Regions from separate parts of the Embleya australiensis genome, predicted to be linked through region 2. Evidence: riboswitches for the same ligand, from Rfam matches in the RefSeq annotation. Region 2 holds a riboswitch; each other region holds the start of a gene.
What was found. Region 2 has a riboswitch for cyclic di-AMP ahead of ACMXN5_RS05760 (transglycosylase family protein). Riboswitches for the same ligand answer to the same signal wherever they lie in the genome.
Positions count from the first base shown of each region.

Region 1: linked by a shared signal. The riboswitch ahead of ACMXN5_RS41080 (NlpC/P60 family protein) and the one ahead of ACMXN5_RS05760 (transglycosylase family protein) in region 2 are both predicted to bind cyclic di-AMP.
Region 3: linked by a shared signal. The riboswitch ahead of ACMXN5_RS17610 (C40 family peptidase) and the one ahead of ACMXN5_RS05760 (transglycosylase family protein) in region 2 are both predicted to bind cyclic di-AMP.
Region 4: linked by a shared signal. The riboswitch ahead of ACMXN5_RS38555 (transglycosylase family protein) and the one ahead of ACMXN5_RS05760 (transglycosylase family protein) in region 2 are both predicted to bind cyclic di-AMP.

Region 1 covers NZ_CP182423.1:2,474,829-2,480,573, reverse strand. Annotated here, with positions in the region: gene ACMXN5_RS41095 (TetR/AcrR family transcriptional regulator) at 1-523, shown strand, start outside; gene ACMXN5_RS41090 (TMEM165/GDT1 family protein) at 812-1,396, shown strand; gene ACMXN5_RS41085 (DNA-binding protein) at 1,430-1,906, opposite strand; cyclic di-AMP (ydaO/yuaA leader) riboswitch at 2,476-2,632, shown strand; gene ACMXN5_RS41080 (NlpC/P60 family protein) at 2,639-3,601, shown strand; gene ACMXN5_RS41075 (methyltransferase) at 3,749-5,533, opposite strand; gene ACMXN5_RS41070 (acyl-CoA dehydrogenase family protein) at 5,685-5,745, opposite strand, start outside.
Region 2 covers NZ_CP182422.1:1,402,665-1,408,409, reverse strand. Annotated here, with positions in the region: gene ACMXN5_RS05770 (phosphoenolpyruvate hydrolase family protein) at 1-779, shown strand, start outside; gene ACMXN5_RS05765 (EthD family reductase) at 856-1,191, shown strand; cyclic di-AMP (ydaO/yuaA leader) riboswitch at 1,413-1,575, shown strand; gene ACMXN5_RS05760 (transglycosylase family protein) at 1,681-2,301, shown strand; gene ACMXN5_RS05755 (hypothetical protein) at 2,448-3,197, opposite strand; gene ACMXN5_RS05750 (carotenoid oxygenase family protein) at 3,285-4,649, opposite strand; gene ACMXN5_RS05745 (threonine aldolase family protein) at 4,865-5,745, opposite strand, start outside.
Region 3 covers NZ_CP182422.1:4,077,475-4,083,219, forward strand. Annotated here, with positions in the region: gene ACMXN5_RS17605 (winged helix-turn-helix transcriptional regulator) at 136-600, shown strand; cyclic di-AMP (ydaO/yuaA leader) riboswitch at 1,095-1,232, shown strand; gene ACMXN5_RS17610 (C40 family peptidase) at 1,241-2,335, shown strand; gene ACMXN5_RS17615 (DUF72 domain-containing protein) at 2,541-3,410, shown strand; tRNA gene ACMXN5_RS17620 (tRNA-Lys) at 3,702-3,774, shown strand; gene ACMXN5_RS17625 (macrolide family glycosyltransferase) at 4,545-5,745, shown strand, end outside.
Region 4 covers NZ_CP182423.1:1,895,344-1,901,088, forward strand. Annotated here, with positions in the region: gene ACMXN5_RS38545 ((Fe-S)-binding protein) at 1-963, shown strand, start outside; gene ACMXN5_RS38550 (DUF1345 domain-containing protein) at 1,234-1,875, shown strand; cyclic di-AMP (ydaO/yuaA leader) riboswitch at 2,614-2,815, shown strand; gene ACMXN5_RS38555 (transglycosylase family protein) at 2,884-4,104, shown strand; gene ACMXN5_RS38560 (glycerophosphodiester phosphodiesterase family protein) at 4,267-5,328, opposite strand; gene ACMXN5_RS38565 (hypothetical protein) at 5,734-5,745, opposite strand, start outside.

The DNA.
Region 1 (5,745 bases), on a different replicon from region 2:
TCCGGAGGGCCGCCGGTTGCGGATCGTGCGCGGCGCCGTCCAGGCCATCGCCGAGGTGGGCGTCGGCAACACCACGCACCGCCTGGTCGCGGCGCGGGCCGAGGTCCCGCTGGGGGCGACCACGTACTACTTCGCGTCGCTCGACGACCTGGTCGCCGCGGCGCTGGAGTACGCGTCGGCGGAGACGGTGCGGATGGTGGACGACTGGGCGGCGCGGATCCGGGGCAGCGACGACGTGCCCGGCGTGCTCACCACGCTCACCGCCGAATACCTCGCGGACCGCCCTCGGGCGCTGGTCGAGTACGAGTTGTATCTGGCCGCGGCGCGCAGTCCCGAGCTGCGCGGTTTCGCGCGGGCGTGGGTCGAGGGGATCGGCGGCTCCCTGGCCGATCGGTTCGGATCACCCGCCGCGGCGGCGGCGGTCACGCTCCTGGACGGCACGATGTTGCAGGTGTTGACCCTGGGCACGCCGCTGGACGAGGAGCAACTGCGCTGGTCGCTGGCCCGCTGCCTGGCATCGTGAGCCGGACCCGGGCCCGCGCGGCGATGCTCGGGCGGGTCGTACGCATGCGGTAGGGTCGCAGCCAGCGAAGGGGAGTAGCCCCGCGAACCGGTCGTCGACATGCTGGAGCCCTCGGGCTCCCGGTGGCCGGGCCCGATCATCACGGGTGGGCGAGACCTTCGGCCAGGCAACGACGCGTCCGCGAATCTCGCGGACGCACCCCGTCGTGCCGGGCCGAGTGGTCCTCCAATCCGCCGAGCGGCGCTTCGTGAAGACCCGGGGCCCGGCTCTCGCAGAAAGCCACCCGGAATGCACCTCGACCTCCTGGCGATCCTGACCGCCTTCGGGCTGATCTTCCTCGCCGAGCTCCCGGACAAGACCATGTTCGCGTCGCTCGCCATGGGCACGCGCATGCGCCCGCTCTACGTCTGGTTCGGTACCTCGACCGCGTTCGCCGTGCACGTCGCGCTCGCCGTGGGCGCGGGCGGCCTGCTCGGCCTGCTGCCCGGTTGGATCGTCAAGCTCGTCTCCGCCGCGCTGTTCGGCTTCGGCGCGTTCATGCTGCTGCGCGGTGGTGCCGACGACGAGGACGCGGACGGCGGCGGGGCGCGGATCACCGGATTCCGGGCGGTGTTCTCGACCGCCTTCATGGCCGTGTTCATCAGCGAGTGGGGCGACCTGACCCAGATCACCACCGCCAACCTGGCCGCCACCAACGGCACCTGGTCCACCGCGATCGGCTCGGTCGCGGCGCTGATGTCGGTGTCCGCGCTGGCGCTGCTCGCCGGGCGGTTCATCGCCAAGCGCATGCCGTTGCAGACCGTGCAGCGGATCGGCGGGGTGTGCATGCTCGGCCTGGCGATCTGGTCCCTGGTCGAGGTCTTCGCGGGCTGACCCGGTGGGTGTTGCGAGCCGACCCGCGCGCGTTCAGGCCCGAGCGGCCGGGTCGTCCTCCGGCTCGGGGGTGGTGCGGCCGAGCAGGCGCTCGTAGCGCTGGCGGGCCGCCTGCGGGGTGCCCAGGCCCAGGCCGAAGGCGATCTCCTGCCAGGTCATCTCGCGCCCCCGGGCCATTCGGAGCAGCCCCGCCTCCAGGTCGTCCATCTCGCCCCTGGCCATCGGGATCAGGCTCAGCGCGGCGGTGATGTCGGCGTGGTCGACCGCCGGCTCGCCGTCGGCGGGCTGCGCGATACCGCCGAGCAGGAACGACACCAGCCGGATCGCCTCGTGCGGGCCGAGCATGTACGGGTGCACCTGCCGCGCGCGCTGCTCGTCGGTGGCCGCGTGCCGCTCGGCGATCCGGAACAGGGAGGCGTGTACGCGCCGGGCCCGCGCCTGCTCGGGGTCGGGCGCGGTGAAGGGGTCGTGGGATTCGGGGGTCGCGGGCGTGTCCGGAGTCGACGACATGGTCACAGCATGCCGAGACGCACGGATCGATGTCAATGGATCATGTCGCATGATTCGTGTTGAACACTTTGTTCATGTGGCTTGATTCCGCCCCCTACCCCCGCGTCGATCCGGCCTGGGTTGCGCCGGAGTGAAACCCGGACCCAGGAGCAGGAGACCGCACCAGTGACGGTCCCCGGCGCGTCCGTCCGGTGGAAAGCCCCTCTGCCGGGGCGTAGGCACGGGGGGGCGGCCGGCCCGATGCCCGGAATGTGATGTAGCCCGCATGGATAAAACGGACATAAATTATATAGCCGACTTCGGGTTGCAATTCATTTTCGGTGGCCGGCGACGGATCTCGACTATTTTCCGTTACCGCTCCGTCACGCCACTCTCCGAGATACGCCCTCGTCATCGCGGGTGCTTCCGACCGAAGCCGGCCGAGATGTCGCCTTTATTCCGCCTTTACGCTCCGCACAATGTCTGGGATTCGGTTGTGATCTCCCCATCGCATTGCCTACCTTTCTCGCCGATTCACCTTTCGGGTGAACCCTGCCGCCGGTACGCCGAATCCCGTCGCCGGCAGCGGGATGTCTACAGCGAAGAATCCGACGGGAGCGGGGGAACCAGGTGAATCGCCGTGGCCGGGATCGTTCCGGTGACGGCTAGGGGTGAAGTCGCGTGAAGCGACCGGGCTGCTCCAGTCCGAATCCGACAGCTCACCTCGTAGGCGACAGGAGAGGACCCCATTTCATGCTGTCCGCAAACGCTCGCCACCGAGCCGCCCGCCCCGCCAACGTCCGCCGCTTCGTCGCGGCGGTGGGCATCGCCGGCATGGGAGCCGTCATCCCGGTCGCCGGCGCCGGTGCGGCCCACGCACAGGTCCCCACCACCGACCAGGCCCCCACCGGCGCCTCCGCCGTGCTGTCGGCCACGCCGACCGCCGCGGTCGAGAGTGCCCCGGTCCAGGCCGAGGTCGCCGCGCCCGCGGCCACCACCGCCGCGGACAAGGCCCGCTACCTGGTCCAGGCCGGTGACACGCTGTCCCAGCTCGCGCTGACCAACAAGGTCTCCGGCGGCTGGCAGAGCCTGTACCAGCTCAACCGCGACGTGCTCCTGTCCGGCCCGGACCTGATCGAGATCGGCCAGACCCTGCGGCTGACCGGCTCGGCGCCCGCGCAGCCCAAGGCGGAGGCCCCGGCCAAGCCAAGCATCCAGGTCCAGCCGAAGACCACGGTCACCGGCAAGACCGCGCCGAAGCCGACGAGCAAGCCGTCGGTCGACGTCGCGGCCAAGCCCGCCGCCAAGCCCGCCACCGGCGGCTCGAAGGGCAACCAGGCGCCCACCGGCGGTTCCTCGAACGCGTCGAGCAAGGCCCTCCAGGCCGTCGCCTTCGCCAAGGCGCAGGTCGGCAAGCCGTACGTGTACGGCGCCACCGGCCCGAACGCGTACGACTGCTCGGGTCTGGTCCAGGCCGCGTACAAGGCGGCGGGCATCTCGCTGCCGCGCGTGACCAACGACCAGTTCGCCGCCGACCCGCACGTGTCGATCGCCAACCTGCAGCCCGGCGACCTGGTGTTCTTCTACTCGGGCATCAGCCACGTCGGCATCTACATCGGCGACGGCAAGATGGTGCACGCCGCCAACTCGCGCAAGCCGGTGGAGATCGCCTCGATCAACACCATGCCGATCGCCGGCGCGACCCGCCCGAACTGATCGCGCGACCCGGCCGCGGCGGCGCCCGGGTGAGCATCGCACAGCAGTGGCGGTAGCTGTGACAGCAGTGGCTCGGCGCCGTGCCCCCGACCGTGGTCGGGGGCACGGCGCCGTCGCACATCCGCTGCCTGCACGTGCGCCGGGTAGCTACTCCTGCGTAAGACGCGGTCGGGCGGTGAGTACCGCCATGTCCAGCGGCAGCGGTCGCAGGTCGAGCAGTTCGAAGCCGCCCTCGGCCAGCAACGCGCGATACTCCGCCACCGTGCGCTCGCGGCCCCGGGCGTTGGTCATCATCTGGATGTCGAAGCGCAGCGGCAACACCGACCCGCCCGCCTCGACGATCGGCCGTTCGACGATCGCCAGGCGTGCGTCGACCGGCATCGCCCGGGCCAGCGCCCGCAACACGACCAGGCACTCGGCATCCGCCCAGTCGTGCAGGATCCGGGCCAGCAGGTACACGTCTCCGCCACCGGGCAGCGGATCGGTGAAGAAGTCGCCGACCACCAGATCGCACCGGTCCTCGGCGGCCGATGCGGTGAGCAACTCCCGGGCGGCGTCGACCACATGCCCCCGCTCGAAGAGCACCCCGCGCGCGGTCGCATGCTCGCGCAACACGCGTAGGAGCAACTCCCCGTCGCCGCCCCCGACATCGACCACCGTCGCGGCCGGCGGCAGGTCCAGGGCGGCCGGCACCGCGTCGAAGACGATCGTGCCGAACGCCATCGCCTCCCGGAACAGCCGGGCGTCGTCCGGGTGTTCGGCGAAATATTCGAACGACTCCCGGCCGTGCACCCGGGTGAACGCGTCCTCGCCGGTGCGCACCGTGTGTTCCAGGCCGAGATACGACGTGAAGAACAGACCGCTGTACAGGTCCGCCAGCGCGGCCAACGATCCGTCCCGATCGGTGCGCAGCAGCGCACCGCGCTCGGTGAGCCGGTAGTGTCCGTCCGCCTCGACCCGCAACACCCCGTGCCCGGCCAGCAGGCGCATCAGCCGCCCCAGGCGGTCCGGTTCGGCACCCGCCGCCTCGGCCAGCTCGGCCACCGACCGGGACCCGTCGCCGAGGTGGTCGGCCAGGCCCAGCCGTGCCGCGACACCGATCGCCTGGGTCACCCACGCGCCGGTGACCAGGTGCAACATCTCCCGGGTCGGGTCCTCGCGCGGCGGATCCTCGTGCGCCGGCGAACCGGCCCGACCGGACGCCGGGTCCGGAGCCGCGTGGCGCCGCAGAACCTCGGGATACGAACCGGTGGCCAGGATCTCCAGGCGGCGCGGCCAGCGGTCCGAGGCCGGTTCACCGGTGCTGCGGAAGTACAGCACGAAGGTGTCCTCGTGCGGATTGAAGCCGCCGCCGTCCCGCAGTACCTCGTCCCGGGACACCAGCAGGTCGTGCAGATCCAGGAGGGTGACCGGAGTCGGCTCGACCACGCGGAAGGCGAAGTGCGTCTCGCCGTTGCGGGCGCGCTCCTCGGCCCGTAGTCGGGCGAAGTCGGCTCCCGGGACCGGTGCCACGGCGAACAGTTCGAGGTTGCGGCCCTCGCAGGCGGCGACCCCGTCGCCGGGCAGCGAGCAGCGCACGATGTGTACGTCGACCGATTCCGCGCGCAGGCCCAGGCGTTCGGCGATGCGGTTGCGAACGACGGTGCTGGGCACGACCTCGATGGTGCGTAATCCCCAGTGCGGCAGTCGGTCGAGCAGGTCGCCGAGCCGCTCCGGGAACACGAGCAGCGCGGCGTGGTCGAAGCGGCAGTGCCGGGACACCATGTCCACGACCGCGTCGGGAACTCCCGGCGGCAGCGCGGCCCGGAGAATGTCCGCCGCGCCGTGTCCGCACACGTGGTCGATCAACGCGCGGATACGGTCGGCGTCCGGATCGGACAGGTACTCGGGGGCGATCCCGGTCGGGACGGCCGTCGAAGGTGCAGGGTTCATCGAAGCTCCGTTTGTCCGTGGTCCGAGGGGTGGTGCGCGCGCGTCCCGAACGGCCCGGCGGGGGTGCGCGGGTCGGGGCGGGGCGCCCTGTGGAGGTATGGGGAGTCAGGAGGGTGGCGCCCGGGGAGGCGGATCCGGGGGCGGCGGGGCGTCACGTCGTCAGGTCGCCGATCGGGTCGTCCCCGGCCAGGGCGCCCCGGACCAGGCCCGGC
Region 2 (5,745 bases):
TGTCCGCCAAGTGCGCCGAGGCCGGGGGTGTGGACCTGATCATCATCTACAACTCGGGCCGCTATCGCATGGCCGGCCGGGGTTCGTTGGCGGGACTGCTGCCGTACGGCGACGCCAACGCGATCGTGGTGGAGATGGCGGGCGAAGTGCTGCCGGTGGTGCGCAGTACCCCGGTCCTCGCGGGGGTGTGCGGCACCGATCCGTTCCGGATCATGCCGCACTTCCTGGACCAACTCGCGGCCATGGGCTTCGCGGGAGTGCAGAACTTCCCGACGGTCGGCCTGTTCGACGGCGTCTTCCGGCAGAACCTGGAGGAGACCGGGATGGGCTACGACCTGGAGGTGGAGATGATCCGGCTGGCGGCGGAGCGCGGTCTGCTCACGGCGCCGTACGTCTTCGACCCCGAGCAGGCCCGTGCGATGGCGGCGGCCGGCGCCGATGTGCTGGTCCCGCACCTGGGCCTGACCACCAAGGGCAGCATCGGCGCGACCACCGCGGTCACCCTCGACCAGGCGGTGGAGCGGGTGCAGGAGATGCGCGACGCGGCGGCGGAGGTCGATCCCGACGTGCTGGTGCTGTGCCACGGCGGGCCGATCGCCGAACCCGAGGACGCGGCGTACGTCCTGGCCCACACCACCGGCGTGGTCGGCTTCTTCGGCGCCTCCAGCATGGAGCGTCTGCCGACCGAGGTGGCCATCACCGAGCAGGCACGGGCGTTCAAGAGCATCACCCCGAGTGGGGACGCCGCCACGACGGGCGACACCCCGGCACATCCGTAACGACCGCGCCCGGCAGCAGCCGCGTGGCGCAAGCGCACGTCCGTCCGTCCGACCACCACGAGCGTGAGGACCCGGCATGTACAAGTTGACCGTGCTCTACGGCCACCCCGACGACCCCGCGGCGTTCGACTCCTATTACTGGGACAAGCACGTCCCGCTGGCCCGCACCATGCCGGGGCTGACCGGCTGGACCATCGGCAAGTGCGAACCGGATCCGTCCGGCGCGAAGCCGCCCTATTACCTGGTGGTCGCGCTGTACGCGCCTTCGCGCGCGGAACTCGAGGCGGTGCTGGATTCGCCCGAGGGGCGGGCCACGGTGGCCGATGTGCCCAATTTCGCGACCGGTGGCGCGACGTTCCTCTGGGACGAGGAGCGGGTAGTGGTTCCGGTAGAGCTGCCCGCGACGGAATAGCCCGTCGCTGACGCACGCGTGACCGCGTGGCCGCGCACCGTGTACGCCGGCGCCGTGACCTGCAAGGACGGCGACAAATCGGGCAAATAGGTGTTATTCCCCCTTATGGGGGACGTCACAAACCGCCCGAAATGTTTGCCAACCCGGCGAACCGGTGCGTAGCTTCGTGGTTGTTCGCACAAGCGGACTCCCCGGGCGGTACGCCGAATCCTGCCGCCGCCCGAGGGAAGCAGTCGATATCGACTGGCGGCAGGAGCGGGGGAACCAAGTGAGCCGACATCGGCACTGCCGATGCCTGGGGTGAAGCCATGCCTGTGACAGGCGAGGCCGGGCCAATCGTCCGAACCCGACAGCTAACTTCGTAGGCGCCCGACGAGGTAATCAATGACCTTCCGTGCCATCACCGCTCCGGTTCGTTCGCTCTCTCGTGGCCGTCGCGCCGGCATCGCCGTCGCCGCAGGTGCGGGTCTCGTCCTTCCCCTCGTGGGCATGGCGGGCAGCGCGAACGCCGCGACTTCGTCCACCTGGGACGCGGTCGCCCAGTGCGAGAGCACCGGCAACTGGAGCATCAACACGGGCAACGGCTTCTCCGGCGGTCTGCAGTTCACCCCGAGCACCTGGAACGCGTTCGGCGGCAGCCAGTACGCGGCCAGCGCCGCGCAGGCCTCCAAGGCGCAGCAGATCGCCGTCGCCGAGCGGGTCCTGGCGAGCCAGGGCCCCGGCGCCTGGCCGGTCTGCTCCGTCAAGGCCGGCCTGGGCAAGGGCGGCGACGCCAACGCCACGGCCGAGTCCTCGACCACCGGCAAGACCAAGTCCTCGGTCGAGCCGAAGGCCGAGCCCAAGTCCGAGGCCAAGCCCGCGACCGGCAACGCGCCGAAGCTCAACGTGCAGCCCAAGCAGGACGTCGCCAAGCAGGACGCGCCGAAGTCGGCCGCGACCGAGCGGGCGTCGGGCTCCGGGACCTACACCGTCAAGTCCGGTGACACGCTGTCCGCGATCGCGGCCAAGTTCGGTGTCAAGGGCGGCTACAAGGCCCTGCACACGGCCAACGCCGGCGTCATCGGCGACAACCCGAACGTGATCGCGGTGGGCACCAAGCTCGCCGTCTGATCCCCCCTCACCACGTGGGCCCCGCCGAACACTTCGGCGGGGCCCACGTGTGCGCCGATCGCCCCTTCGCCGGCGCCCCGATCGTCTCCGCCGCACTGCGGCCGGTCGCTCGTGCCTACCGGACGCGAGTAGGCCGAACGGCCCGGTCAGCTCTGCTCGGTGCGCAAAAGCCGCAGGAACGCCTTGATGCCGGAGATGACTTCCTGGTTGTCCGTCAACTGGCTGATGGTGTCCTCGAAGCGGCGGCCGAGGGCGTCCACCTTGCGGTCCGCCTCCTGGAAGCGCCTCGTCGTGTCGGCCGCCCCGAAGACCGTCGTCTCCTTGAGTTGCTCGATGCTCTCCAGCAACTCCTTGGTGCGGGTCTCCAGGCCCTCGACCTTGGCCTTGAGCGCCGTGACGTCCTGGCTGACCGCGAGCACGTCGTCGCGGGGGTGGGTCACCTCGCGCAGCATGGTGCGCAGCCGCTGGGACAGGTGCTCCGCATACGCCTGACCGGGTCGGAACAGGGTGCTGAGCAGGTAGAACCCGGCGAACCAGTAGCCCACCACGCCACCGGAGATCCAGGTGATCAGCGCGATCACCGCGGCGGAGAGCACGTGTGCGCCGATCGCGCCGTAGAGCAGTCGGCGGGCCATCCGCCGGGCCTCGACGTCATGCCCCTCGGGAACCGCCAGGCCCCGCTCCCGGCTGATCGCGATCTCCGTGATCACCCGCTGGGCCCGGAAGTACAGGTTCCACGGCGCGGTCAGCACCAGGATCAGCCAGAACAGACACACCGCCCCCGCCCCGAGCGAGAGCAGATCCGCCAATGACGTGTCCTCGACGAAATACAGCACGATGCCCAACGCCGTCGTGCCGACGAACAGCAGAACCGCAAGCAGCCTGGTCGCACCCACCCGAATCGCACTCCCACCCCACCCGGTGCCCGGCCCACCCGAGCACGCTGCTCGGACTGTAGAGCACGAAGATCGGCGTGGTCGGGTTCAGCCGTCGGCAACCGATCCGTCGCAGTCGGGAATCCACGAACCATGGATTCCGGCCGGTACCCGGCGCGGCAGTTCGACGACCGCGATCGGCGGCGCGGTGATCCTGCGCGCGTCCAGCACCAGCAACTCCGAGGCGTTCCGGGCGAGATCACCGACCACGGTGAGCAGGTAGCCGTCGTCCTCGGCGGTGCCGCCCTCGGCCGGCACGAACACCGCCTCGCCGGGCATGCGGTCACGCCCCTGCCCGGCGATCCACCGCTCCCCGCTCACCCGGTCGTACTTGACGATCGCGTACTCGCGCAGCCCCGCCCCGGGAAAGGCCGACACGTAGCCGAATCGGTGCGGCCGGCCCACCGCACGGGCATCGATCGTGGGGAACTCGACGACCAGCGAGTCCAGTTCCTGCTCGCCCGCGATTCCCGAGGCCGGGTCCAGGATCCATCGGTGCGAGATCGCGCCGACCACGGGTGGTTCGGGGTAGCCGGGTGCGCCCACCCACCACCGCCAACTCGTCTCCCACGCGGCGCGATCGAACCTCGGCGCCTCCAGCACGATCCGCCCGCGCGCGTCCTCGTACGCGTTGGCCACATGCAGCACCATCCCCGGCGACACCTCGAACCAGGTCGGTACGGCCGGGCCGGTGCGCGGCATCACGCCGATCCGGGGCGCGTAGGACTCGCTCCAGCGGTAGGGCACACCGGAGGACTCGGCCGGGTTGAACACCACCGGCAGGTCGAGCCAGACCACATGACGTCGCGTCAGGCCGAAGTCGTGCATCAGCGAGGGCCCCGCGCCGCAGATCACCTCGCTGCGGATGATCCGCCCCCGGGGCGAGGCGACGTGGTACGTGAGATACGGCGGGGTCGGCGAGTAGCCGAAGAAGTGCAGTTCGCCGGTGCCCGGATCGGTTTTGGGATGCGCGGTCATCGCGGTGGTCAGCCCGCCGGCGAAGTCGTACGGGCCGACCGTGTCCAACTCGCGGGTCACCTCGAACGGGAGGTTGGCCTCCTGGAGCGCGAGCAGCCGACCGGCGTGTTCGACGATGTGCGTGCCGGCGATGCTCGCGGTCAGGTCCACGCTGCCGTCCGCGCGCACGTACGGCGCGCCGTTCCACGCGGGGGTACGTACCCACCGGTTGCGGTACCACTCGGCCCGGCCGGCCCGCAGCCGGATGCCGTGCAGCATGCCGCTGCCCCGGAACCAGTGCGACGGCACGTCACCGGGTCGCGGGTTGTGCCCGTTGCGGATGTAGCGACCGTTCAACTCCGGCGGAAGCATGCCCCGAACCTTCAGGTCGCGCCGGTCGATCTCGTCGGCGACGGGTGCGAAGTGCTCGGCGAGATAGGGCTTTCGCAGGTCCACGACGGCGCGCTCCGATCACCTGGGTCGGCGACTGTAACACCTGCCGCCGCCGATCCGGCACCCGATGTGAACGCGCCCTCGCCGACCTGTGCGCCCCGAAAGAGATCCGCAACCGGCCGGAAACCCACACCACTTCGAGGCAAACGTGACAAAGTCCCGGCAATACGCGAAGGCGGGCCGGGGCGCTCGCCCCGACCCGCCCACCGCCGCGCGCCCTAGCGCGCGCCCAACTCCTCGGCCAGCGCGGTCGCGAAGGCCTCGATGTCCGCCTCGGTGGTGTCGAACGCCGTCATCCAGCGCACCTCGCCGATCGACTCGTCCCAGGTGTAGAACCGGAACCGCTTCTGCATCCGCTCGGTCACATCCGCCGGCAGCACCGCGAACACCGCGTTGGCCTGCGGCATTCGGGACAGCGTCACTCCGTCCAGGTCGGCGACCTTCTCGGCGAGCAGCGCCGCCATCGCGTTCGCGTGCCGCGCGTTGCGCAGCCACAGGTCGCCGGAGAGCAGCGCCTCGAACTGCACCGATACGAACCGCATCTTGGACGCGAGTTGCATCGCCGCCTTGCGCAGATACTTGATGCCGCGCGCCGCGTCCGGGTTGAGCACGACCACGGCCTCGCCGAACATCAGGCCGCTCTTGGTGCCGCCGAAGGACAACACGTCCACGCCCACGTCCGTGCTCAGCGCGCGCAGCGGCACGTCCAGCGCGGCGGCGGCGTTGGCCAGGCGCGAGCCGTCCAGGTGGGCGAGCATGCCGTGGTCGTGCGCGTGCGCGACCAACGCGGCGATCTCGTCCACCGTATAGACCGTGCCCAGTTCGGTGCTCTCCGCGAATGAGACCACCCTCGGCTGGGCCCGGTGCTCGTCGCCCCAGCCCCACGCGTGCGTGTCCACGAGTTCGGGGGTGAGCTTGCCGTCGGGGGTGGCCACGGTGAGCAGCTTCAGGCCCGCCACCTTCTCCGGCGCGCCGCACTCGTCCACGTTGATGTGCGCGGTGGTCGCGCAGATCACCGATTCCCAGCGGTCGGTCATCGACTGCAGGCCGACCACGTTGGCCCCGGTGCCGTTGAACACCGGGAACACCTCGGCGCGTT
Region 3 (5,745 bases), 2.7 Mb from region 2:
GATGTGGACATGCGACAGCCCCTCGGGACGCGGGTGGGTGGGATCGCGGTGGGATCGGGGTGCCGGGGGTCGGTTCTTCGGACGAACCCGGTTCCCTCTTGTAACCGACCCCATCCTTCGGCAGCATCGACTTCCATGGAAGAAGGCACTTCGAAGGAACCGACCCCCTGCCCGAGTAACCAGGAGGACTACGACGCCCTCCAGTGGGACGTGCGCGAGGGGTGCGAGGTCCGGCAGATCCTCGACCGGGTCGCGGACAAGTGGTCGCTTCTGGTGATCGCGATCCTGGAGAGCCGTACGTTGCGCTTCACCGAGTTGCGGCGGGAGATCGACGGGATCAGCCAGCGCATGCTCACCGTGACGCTGCGCCAGCTCGAACGCGACGGCCTGGTGCGCCGCACGGTGTATCCGGTCGTGCCGCCTCGGGTGGACTACGCGCTCACCCCGATGGGGACCACGCTGCACACGACGATCCGTTCGCTGGTCACCTGGACCGAGGAACATCAGGAACGCATCGCCGAGGCGCGGGCGGAGTACGACGCGCGTGCGGGAGCGGAAGGCGACCTGGCGGTGGCGGCGGGGCGGTCGGTGTCGGGGTAGGCCGGGGTAGGCCGGGGTAGTGGGCGCGGCGCCGGCCCGGGGGCGATTTTCGAATCCGGGTTCGGGGTCTGCCCACACCTGTTCGGTGTCGCTCGATGTCGCGTATTCGCCTCGGCTCGGCCGGACCGGTGAATGTCCGGTTCGAAAAGGACGGGCAAGCCGGGCGAAACAGCGGAGCCTCGGAGGTGGTATCCCCGCGGTCGGCCCATTTCGCGGATGCGACGACGTTTGTGGAGGTCGGACGGCGGATCCTTGCCGCCAATCGTTGCCAAATCAGCCCAAGATCGACTTTCGGGATTCCGAGTGCTTTTCCTGTGATACGACGACCGGTGAAACGGAACTCTTGGCAAAGATTTGGTAATGTAGAGACTCGGAGTGAGGGTCGTGACACGCCTGTGACTATCGTTCTGCGATAGGCGAGCGGCTCCACGTCGGCCACCCGGTCGACACGTTCGCCTCCGCCGAATTCGGTGACGGGTTTCGGTGACGGTGGGCAACCACGGTCGCCGCGACATGAAGCCGGAACCGGGGACCCTCGCAGTCCCTGGGGTGAATCGGTGCTTCGGCACCGTAGGGCGCCTTCTTCCGCCCGAACCCGTCAGCTAACCCGGTAGGCGGCCGAGGAAGGAGACCGCCGCCAGTGGCGTCCCAGCGTCGATCCGGGCAGCACCGCAAGCCCAAGCCCCGCACCGCCATGCGTACCGCCGCGACCGTGGTCACGGCCGCCGCGACGATGACCGGTGTGATGACCTTCGCCGGCACCGCGAGCGCGGACCCCGCGCAGTCGTTCCAGCAGACCAAGGACCGCGTCAACCAGCTGCACAGCGAGGCGATCAAGGCCACCGAAGCCGCCAACGGCGTCGACGAGCAGATCACCAAGCAGCAGGGCACCGCGAACCAGACCCAGGCCCGGATCACCGAGGAACAGGCCGCGCTCAACACGCTGCGCGACCAGATCGGTGTCCTGGCGGCCAACCAGTACCGCAGCGGCGGCCTCCCGCCGTCCCTCTCGCTCGCGCTCAGCGGCGACCCCGAGGGTTACCTGCAGAAGTCGCAGATGTTGTCCCAGCTCGACGGCCAGCAGGCCGCGAAGCTGAAGCAGATCGCGGCGCAGGCCCGAGTTCTCCAGCAGGACCGCACCGAGGCCTCCTCGCAGCTCGCGGAACTGGAGAAGCTGCGCACCGAGCTGAACCGGCACAAGGGCGAGATCCAGAACAAGCTCACCGAGGCGCAGCGCCTGCTGAACACGCTCACCGCGCAGCAGCAGAAGGAAGTCCTCGACTCGAACGAGCACAAGAACGACGCCGGTTCGCGCACCGAGACCGACCGCAGCTCGCGCGACAAGACGGACCCGCCGCCGACGACGGGCAAGGACGTCCCCGTGTCCGGCCGGGCGGCGGCCGCGATCGCGTTCGCGCGCGCCCAGATCGGCAAGCCGTACGCGCCGCGAGGCGTGGGCCCCGACTCGTACGACTGCTCGGGCCTGACCCAGGCCTCGTGGCGAGCGGCCAACGTCTCGCTCAGCCGCACCACGTGGACCCAGGTCAACGACGGCCCGCGGATCTCCAAGGACGCGCTCAAGCCGGGCGACCTGGTGTTCTACTTCTCGGACAACTCGCACGTGGGCATGTACATCGGCAACGGCAAGATCATCCACGCCCCCCGCCCCGGCAAGAACGTAACCGAGGCCCCTCTGGACTCCATGCCGTTCTACGCGGCCGTCCGCCCGGGCTAGACCGAACGACCGCGCGCGAGCACGCGCGCGTTCACGGCGATCGGTCCAGGGAAGCGCGGCACCCAACTCCCGGACCGATCGCCGTCGTCGTTGCCGCCGGTGCTTCGGGGCACGCGGGATCTCGGGTTGCCCTGCCCTGCCCTGCCCTGCCCTGCCTTGCCTTGCCTTGGCGAAGGTTCCGGGAACCGGGGTAGGCGTGTGGACCATGGGTCGTATATCGGTGGGCACTTGTTCGTGGACCGACTCCGCCTTGGTCTCCAGTGGTTGGTATCCGGCCGAATGCCGGGACGCGGAACACCGACTTCGGTACTACGCACGGCAGTTCCCGGTGGTCGAGGTGGACGCGACCTACTACGCGTTGCCCAGCACCCGCAACAGTCTGCTGTGGGTGGACCGTACGCCTGACGGATTCACCTTCGACGTCAAGGCGTTCTCGCTGCTCACCGGGCATCCCACCAGGCCGGGTTCGCTGCCGGCGGAGCTGCGGTCCCTGCTGCCGCCACGGGTGCGCCCGGGTGCTGTCGACGATCGTTTGTCGGACGAGGTCTGGCAACGGTTCAGCGGGGCGCTGCTGCCGTTGCGCGAGGCAGGACGTCTCGGCACGTTGCTCTTTCAGTTCCCGCCGTCCTTGGCGCCTGGTGTGGCCGCCACACGCTTCCTTCGCGACTGCGTCGAGCGGGCCCAAGGGTGGCCGCTCGCCGTCGAGTTCCGGCATCCGCTCTGGTGGCAGGACGAACATCGCGCCGCGACGACGGCTCTCCTCGAACGCCTCGGTGTCGCCGCGGTGGCGGTCGACACGGCGCAGTCGCTGCCCACGTCCATCCCCCCGGTTGCCGTGGCCACCACGTCCGAACTGGCGGTGGTTCGTTTCCACGGCCGCAACCGGGCCTGGGGAAGCGGCTCGAAGGAAGAACGGTTCCGCCACACCTATACGAGCGCGGAACTGGCCGAGTGGGTGCCCCGAGTGCGCATGCTGGCCGAAACCGTCGACCGGATACACGTGTTGTTCAACAATTGTTGTGCCGACGCAGCCGCCCGGGCAGCCGAAACAATGCGCGGCCTGCTCGACGGGTAGGGACCCGGACCGTGTCGTCGAACGGCGACGAGTCCGGCCGGCCCGGCCGATCGACCGGCCGACCACGGACGGTAACGATATGGTAATCACCGAGGCCCGACGAGAGGGTGGCCGGCAGCCATGTGCGTCCATTTTGCACACTCCGACCGTTTCGCGGCGCCCCACGCTCCCGCCCGTACGAGCCCACATCCCCGCAGGTCACGGCGTGTCCGGGGATACTCGCAGCATGTTCGATCCGATACCGGTACTCTGCCGGTGGGCAAAACGCGGATCACCGCCGGACGCCCGACGGGGCCGTTAGCTCAATTGGCAGAGCAGCGGACTTTTAATCCGCGGGTTCAGGGTTCGATCCCCTGACGGCCCACCCCGCTGAGCCCTTCCCGGCTGCTCAGGACGGTCGATGGCTCCGCTCTGCGGAGTACCATCAGGCCGCGAGCACATCCCGAGTGCACCGCCGGCCATCCTGCGACCCGTCGCCACGGCCTCGTGCCGGGGCTACAAAGGACGTGGCTCCGCTTGCTCCGGAAGACCAACTCGTCGCGAACTCCGCGACTCCCGCGTCCGGTGCGAGTCGACGGGCCGAGGACCTCGGTTGGAAGCGGCGCGCGAGCAGGGCTCGGGCTCGGGTGTTGCCGGTGTGGGGTGCGAGTCGGGGTGCGCAGGGTGGCGTGGTGTGCGTCCAGGCGTGGCCGGTGTGGAAGGCGAGCGCGGCGTGGTGGTAGGACCCGAAGACTTCCGGGCCGCCGGTCGCCTGGTCGAGCGCGCGCTCCGCTTGGCCGAGGTGGTTGAACGCCGCCCGGCGCGGTCCTTGCATCCACCGCATCCCGAGGTGCGGGCACACCCCGGCGAGCTCCATGCGGATCTCCTCTGTCGCTGTTCACGGGGGCTGGTGATGGCACCTCGTTTGGGGAGGCGCATACGCCTTCCCCAACGATGGCCTGGGCCCCATGGCACGGCACATGGCGAGTGAGTTCGCCCGTGATCGGCCGTGACGGCGGCGGCGGGTACGGTGGGTGGCATGCACCTCTTTCAGATGTACGGCTGACACGGGCGGGGCTTCGCCCCTGATTCGCCCGCAGCGGGCGTGCGTGCGCGGTTGGTTTGCGCCGCCGTTCGGGCTGTTGGGCTGCCGTGTTGTTTCGCCGTGCAATCGAAGAGAGAGTGCTCATGCCTCGTCGTTTTGGTCATGCCGTGCACACCGCTCATATTGCGATGATTGGCATACCTGCTGTCAGTCACGTGTTGCCGAGCCTTGAGGTTTTGCGGGAGTTGGTGGACCGGGGGCATCGGGTGACCTATGCCAACGATCCGGTCGTTGCCGATCTGATTGCGCCGACCGGGGTCGAGTTCGTGGCTTATCGGTCTACTTTGCCGGTTGCGGACAATGGGTGGCCCGATGATGCGATCGGGGCCATGGGGGTTTTCCTGGACGATGCGATCCAGGCGTTGCCGCAGTTGCGCGCGGCGTACGACGGTGACCCCGCCGACCTGTACCTGTACGACATCGGCGCCTATGCGGCGCGGGCGCTTGCCGAGGTTCAGGGGCGGCCGATCGTGCAGTTGTCGCCGACGTATGTGGCCTGGAAGGGCTACGAGGACGAGGTGTTGCCCGGGATGAAGGCGTTGCCGGGGGCGGATGCCTACTGGGCCCGATTCGCCGACTGGCTCGCCGGCTGCGGGGCGACCACCACCGATGTGGACCACTTCGGCGGCCGGCCGCGACGGGTCGTGGCCACCGTGTCGCGGGCCATGCAACCGTTCGCCGACCGCGTTGACACCGACGTGGTCGACTTCGTCGGGCCGTGCCTGGGTCGCCGTGCGGATCAGGGGGATTGGACTCGCCCCGCCGACGCGGAGCGGGTGTTGCTGATTTCGCTGGGTTCGGCCTTCACCCGGCAGCCGGAGTTCTATCGGAGCTGCCTTGCCGCGTTCGGCGATCTGCCGGGGTGGCACGTGGTGTTGCAGATCGGTCGGTACGTCGATCCGGCCGATCTAGGCGAGTTGCCGGGCAACGTCGAACTGCACTCGTGGGTACCGCAGTTGGCCATCCTCGAACAGGCCGACGCATTCGTCACCCACGCCGGGATGGGCGGGTGCGGCGAGGGGCTGATGACCGGGGTGCCGATGATCGCCGTGCCGCAGGCCGCCGATCAGTTCGCGAACGCGGATCGCCTCGTCGAACTCGGCGTGGCCCGTCGACTGGACACCGCGGACGCCACACCCGAGGCCCTGCGCGGCGCCCTCCTCGCGCTGACCACCGCCCCGGCCGTGGCCGCCCGCTCGGCCGAACTGCGGGAGCGGGCCCGGGCCGAGGGCGGCACCGGGCGCGCCGCCG
Region 4 (5,745 bases), on a different replicon from region 2:
GGCTGCCGCGCCTGCGAACCGGTCTGCCCGGCGGGCGTCCCGTACGGCTCCTTGTTGGAACAGTGGCGCGAACACCAGTGGCGGGGCAAACACCGACCGCCACTGGCCCGGCTGTTGACGATCGTGGCGAGCCTGCCACCGGTGGTCCGCGCGATGGGCTGGGGCCGCTTCGTCCTGCCGGCCGGGCGCAGCAGCCCCGACAAGGCAACCCGTCCGGCCACACCCCGGACACCGAGGCCACCCACACAACCCGCACCCTCCGCACCACCCACGCCACCCACGCCACCCGCCGGCACCGGTGCCTCCCTCATGCTCGGCTGCTTCGAACGCGCCATGTTCCCCAGGGTCTCCCGCGCGGCCCGCACCCTCCTGCCCGGACTGAAGGTGCCGGACAACCAGGGCTGCTGCGGAGCACTGCACGCGCACAACGGCGAATCGACCAAGGGCCGCGCCCTCGCCCGCCGCCTCGGCGAATGCCTCCCCGGCCGGATCGTCACCACCTCCGGCGGATGCGCCGCGCACCTCGCCGACGTCATCGGCCGCGACCGGGTCGCCGAACTGTCCGAGGTGGTCGACGCCTCGGCACTGCCCGAACGCCGAGTGGCCGGCCGCCGGGTCAGGGTCACCCTCCAGGACTCCTGCCACCTGCGCAACGGCCTCGGCGTATGGCGCGAACCGCGCGAAGTCCTCTCCGCGGTGGCCGACTTCGTGGAAACCCCGGGCGCGGGCGACTGCTGCGGCGCGGCCGGCACCTACTCCCTCCTGCGCCCGATCGAATCCCGCCGCATCCTCGACCGCAAGCTGGACGCGATCGAGGCCAGTGGCGCCGACGTCGTGGTCGCGGTCAACCCCGGCTGCCTGCGCCAACTCCGCACCGGGCTGCGACGCCGCAAGTCGCGCGTACGCGCGGTACACCTCGCCGAATTCCTCACCACACCCAACGGCGGCGCCCGGACGCCCTGACCATCACGGGCCCGACACCGGCGTCTCGGGCCGAGTTCGGCGTATGCGACTCCACACGGGGGGAGCCGCATACGCCGTACCCGACCCGAGACACCCACACTCACCCGGCTCGGCTCTGCCCTGCCCTGCCCTGCCCTGCCCTGCCGAGGCTCCGGCGAAGTGACAAGCAACTCGGAGTGAATGGCGCCAGGACCACGGGCCCACGACCTCGCCGAGACGCGCCGTGTTTCGCTGACACCGGCTGCTTCGACCGACTGACAGAATCGGCACATGGCCGGACCGCGTGCGCGGGCACGACTTCGCTGGACGGGGTCGGCCGCAGAGACACTGATCTTCCTGTCCAGTGTCGCGTTCCTGAGCAGCACCGCCCGGTGGGCGCTGATCGTGTGGGTCGTCGTCGGGTCGCTCTACATCGCCGGCGGGTTCGCGGCCGTTTGGCGGGGACAACCCGTCGAGGCCGGCGCGGTCACGGAGCTGCGCGCTCTGGCCCGGTGGTCGTGGATCGCGCCGCTGCTCGCGGGGACGACCGGCGCCGTGTCGGCGGTGACGGCTCTGCTTGCGAAGGACCAGGTCGTCGGCGGTCATCGTGATCTCGGACTGACGGTCGCCGCTTCGCTCGGAGTGATCCTGTCGTGGGCGCTGATGCAGGTCGGCTTCGCGCAGATCTACCTCGTCATCGACGTCACCGGCGGGCACGGCGACCTTCGGTTCCCCGAGGGCACGACGCCGTCGTTCCTGAGTTTCGCGTACTTCTCGTTCACGCTCGCCACGTCGTTCGCGACCAGCGATGTCGAAGTCGTCGGTGTGCGGATGCGGCGGATCGTGCTCGTTCACACCGTCATCGCCTACTTCTACAACGCGCTGGTGGTCGCCGTCGCGTTCCAGGTGCTTCAGGGGCTCGTCAGCCCGTGAGACGCGATTCTCGCGCGACCGGTACCGCCACCGTCCCGGCCGCGGCCGGACCCATCCGGTCGGCATCGGGATGGTCGGACCAGGCGCCAAGCCTGCCCGGTCCCGGTGCGATACCCGCGCCCGCGAATCGGGCTGCCGGTGCGGGACAGCCGCTGCCCGAGTCGGTTCGGCTGACGCTCAGTGGATGAGGACCCCGGCGGGCGCCGCCCGACACGATCACCCGCAGTTCATGTACGGGCAAATCACCCCATTCGGGGCGGGTCAGACCGAAGCGCTCCACCGCGCCACCCGGTTCGAACGGAGCCATCCCGCCGAGTGCCCACACCACAACACGCACGCCCTTCGCCCTCGCCGCCTCCCATAAACGGGCAGGTCGAGCCCCATTTCGACCCGTTTTCCACCGTCCCGAGACTGTCGTTTTCGACAAACCCCGTGGCGCACGTCACATCCCGCGTACCGATTGTCAGAAACTCGCACGCACCGTGAACCGAGTTTCCACGATTCTGACTCCCTGCAATTCCCGCATCACTCTCCGCTCAAGGTCCCGGGCACAATGCGTGGACGCTTCGGGACTTTCGGTCCCGGAATTCCACCCTTCCGACCCGAATCTTCGGTTTCGGCGAAACGTGATGTTTGGATCCGAGTCGGGTGTATGCGTAGCTTGGTGCTTCGCCGCACCGGTCCGGTGTTCGGCGGAATGTGTCTCCCGGTTCGCCGAATCCTGCCGCCGGAGAGGCCACGGTACGAAACCCGAAAGGCAGGAGCGGGGGAACCAAGTGGAATGCCGTCCCGGGCGTCCGCATGTCGCGGACGTTCGATAACGACGGCTTGGGGTGAAGCCGTGCCCGCCTCCTCGATACCCGAGGAGTCGACGCCGGCCGGGCGAGACTCTCCAGCCCGAATCCGACAGCTCACTTCGTAGGCGTGGGAGAAGGAAAAATCTTCGTGCAGTCGTTCATCACCCCTGCCCGCAAGCCCAAGAACGCGCGCCTCGCGCTCACCCTCGGCATGGCCGGCGCCATCGTCGCCGCCCCGCTGATCACCGGCTTCGCCACCTCCGCCACCGCCGCCCCGGTCTCCGTCTGGGACAAGGTCGCCATGGGCGAGAGCTCGGGCAACTGGCACATCAACACCGGCAACGGTTTCTACGGTGGCCTGCAGTTCACGCAGAGCACCTGGAACGAGTTCGGCGGTCAGCAGTACGCCCCGCGTGCGGACCTGGCCACCAAGGACCAGCAGATCGCCATCGCGGAGAAGGTCCTCGCCGTACAGGGCCCCGGCGCGTGGCCGAACACCTCGGGCCCCGCGGGCCTGACCCGTGGCGGCGCCGCTCCGGCCGTCTCCCCCAACGCCAAGTCGGGCTCGACCAAGGCCACCGTCAAGGTCGCCCCGAAGGTCGCCGAGAAGCCGGTCGAGTCCGCGCCGGCCCCGAAGGCCCCGAAGATCGAGGTCGTCCCGGCCGCCGAGACCACGGCCACGACCACCACCTACTCCGTGGTCAAGGGCGACACCCTGTCCAAGATCGCCGCGGCCAAGGACGTCGAGGGCGGCTGGCACAAGCTGTACGCCGACAACAAGTCCGTCATCGGCGGCAACCCGAACCTGATCCTGGTCGGCCAGAAGCTCTCGCTCTCCGGCAAGGCCGCGGCCGCCACGAAGACCGAGGCCAAGGTCGAGACCAAGACCGAGGCCCAGGTCGAGACCAAGACCGAGGCCAAGCCCTCCGTGTCGGTCAAGGTCGCGCCGAAGCCCGTGACCAAGGAGAAGGCCCCCGTTGTGGCCAAGGACTCCTCGGCCAAGGCCGGCAGCACCGCCGTCAACTCCTCCGGCTACGTCGCTCCGGTGAACGGCGCGCTGGGAACCGCGTTCGGCACCGGTGGCTCCATGTGGTCCAGCGGCAGCCACACCGGCCAGGACTTCGTGGTCGGCACCGGCACCTCGGTCAAGGCCATCACCTCGGGCACCGTGGTCAGCGCCGGCAACGGTGGTGCCTACGGCAACGAGGTCGTCATCAAGCACGCGGACGGCAAGTACTCGCAGTACGCCCACCTGTCCAGCATCGGCGTCCGCGCCGGCCAGACGGTGAGCACCGGTCAGCAGATCGGCCTCTCGGGCGCGACCGGCAACGTGACCGGCCCGCACCTGCACTTCGAGATCCGCACCACCCCGAACTACGGCAGCGGCATCAACCCCGTCACCTACCTGCGCGCGCACGGCGTCAACCTCTGATCCGAGCACAACCGGGAAGTTCCAGGGCCGGGCCCGTCGACCACGCGTCGACGGGCCCGGCCCTGTTCCATGCCCGCCGCGCGGACGGTGCCGGCCGGATGGGCACCGTCCGCCGAAGCGGCCGTATCCGCCACGCACCGAGCGAGCGGCGCTTCCCCGGCGTCAGCCCCGCGCGGGGTAGCGCTTCGGCAGCGGCAGCCCCCGCGCCGCCATCAACTCCCGCAACCGGTCCGGATAATCGGTGATCAGCCCGTCCACGCCGTCGTCCATCAGCTTCGCCATGGTGGCCGGGTCGTCGATCGTCCACGGCACCACCTTGATGCCCAGTCGGTGTGCCTCGTCGACCATCGCCCGCGTCACGTAGGGACGGTAGTTCGGATCGCCCACCTTGCCGTCCTGCGGGAAGCCGTGCACCGGGGAGAACGAGGTCGCGCCGAACGACTCGATCGCCCGCAGCGGGTCGCCGCCGAAGTCGTCGATGTCCAGACCGCCCAGCCAGGGCGAGGCGCCGGGCTTGCCGACTTGGAGGAAGTCGTAGTTGGTCAACGCGACCAGCGGCAGCCGGGGTTCGACCTGACGCATCCTCATCAGCGAGCCCCAGTCGAAGCTTTGGATGGTGACCTGGCGCAACAGCCCGGCCCGGCGCACCTCGCGCGCCACCGTCTGCACGAACTGCTCGCGCGGCGCCGTCTCGTTCGGCGCGCCCGCCTCGACCTTGGTCTCCACGTTGAGCTTCACGCCGCGTGCGTGCCGCCGGTTGACCAGGTCGAACACCTCGGTGAGCAGCGGCATTCGGGCGCCGGGCGAGGTGGTCTGGCCGGGGAAGCCCGGGAACTGCCGTGACCCGCAGTCGAGGGTACGGACCTGGTCGAGGGTGAGCGTGTTGACGTACTTCCCGACGTAGGGGAACTCCGGGTCACCGGCCCGCACGGGTCCGGTGTCGGCACACTTGCGGCCGTCGACCTTGCGGTCGTGGGTGACCACGGCCCGGCCGTCCTCGGTGATCTGGACGTCCAGTTCGAGGGTGGAGACCCCCAGGTCCAGGCCCTTGGCGAAGGACGCGATGGTGCTCTCCACGGTCAGGCCCAGACCGCCGCGGTGCGCCTGTAGGTCGAAGGTCCTGTGGTGATTTCCGTGGCGGTCCGCCGCGGCGGCCACTCCCGGCGCGGCAACGACCGCCGCCCCGGCCAGGATCGCGGCCGTGACGGTCTTCCATCCGGACATGGACGTCTCCTTCTCGCTCCGTTCGACGACCCTCGATCGTCGACGCCCACACCCTGTCCCGCACCACATGATGCGCGGGGAGGCGACTCGTGGCGCCCAGACGAAGAAGAAGCGAAGAAGCGGCGAATCGCGCCACCGGAACCGCAACGGCGCACCCTCAACCACCACTTCGCACCCGGTCCGCCGAGCAGAACGCACCCACGACAGGTACGCGCCGGGCGCCGGACGGGATCGAATCCCGTCCGGCGCCCGGAGGTTCCCGGTGCCGCGCCCGTCGCGGAGCGCGGCACCGGCGTCCGGCCGCGGCTTGAGAACACCTCATCAAGCCCGGCCGGAACCCGGTGTTCCCGGGACCCGGCGATCCGGCGATCCGGCGCCGCCGGCCGATCCGGCCCGGGATCGGGATCACCGGCGGTA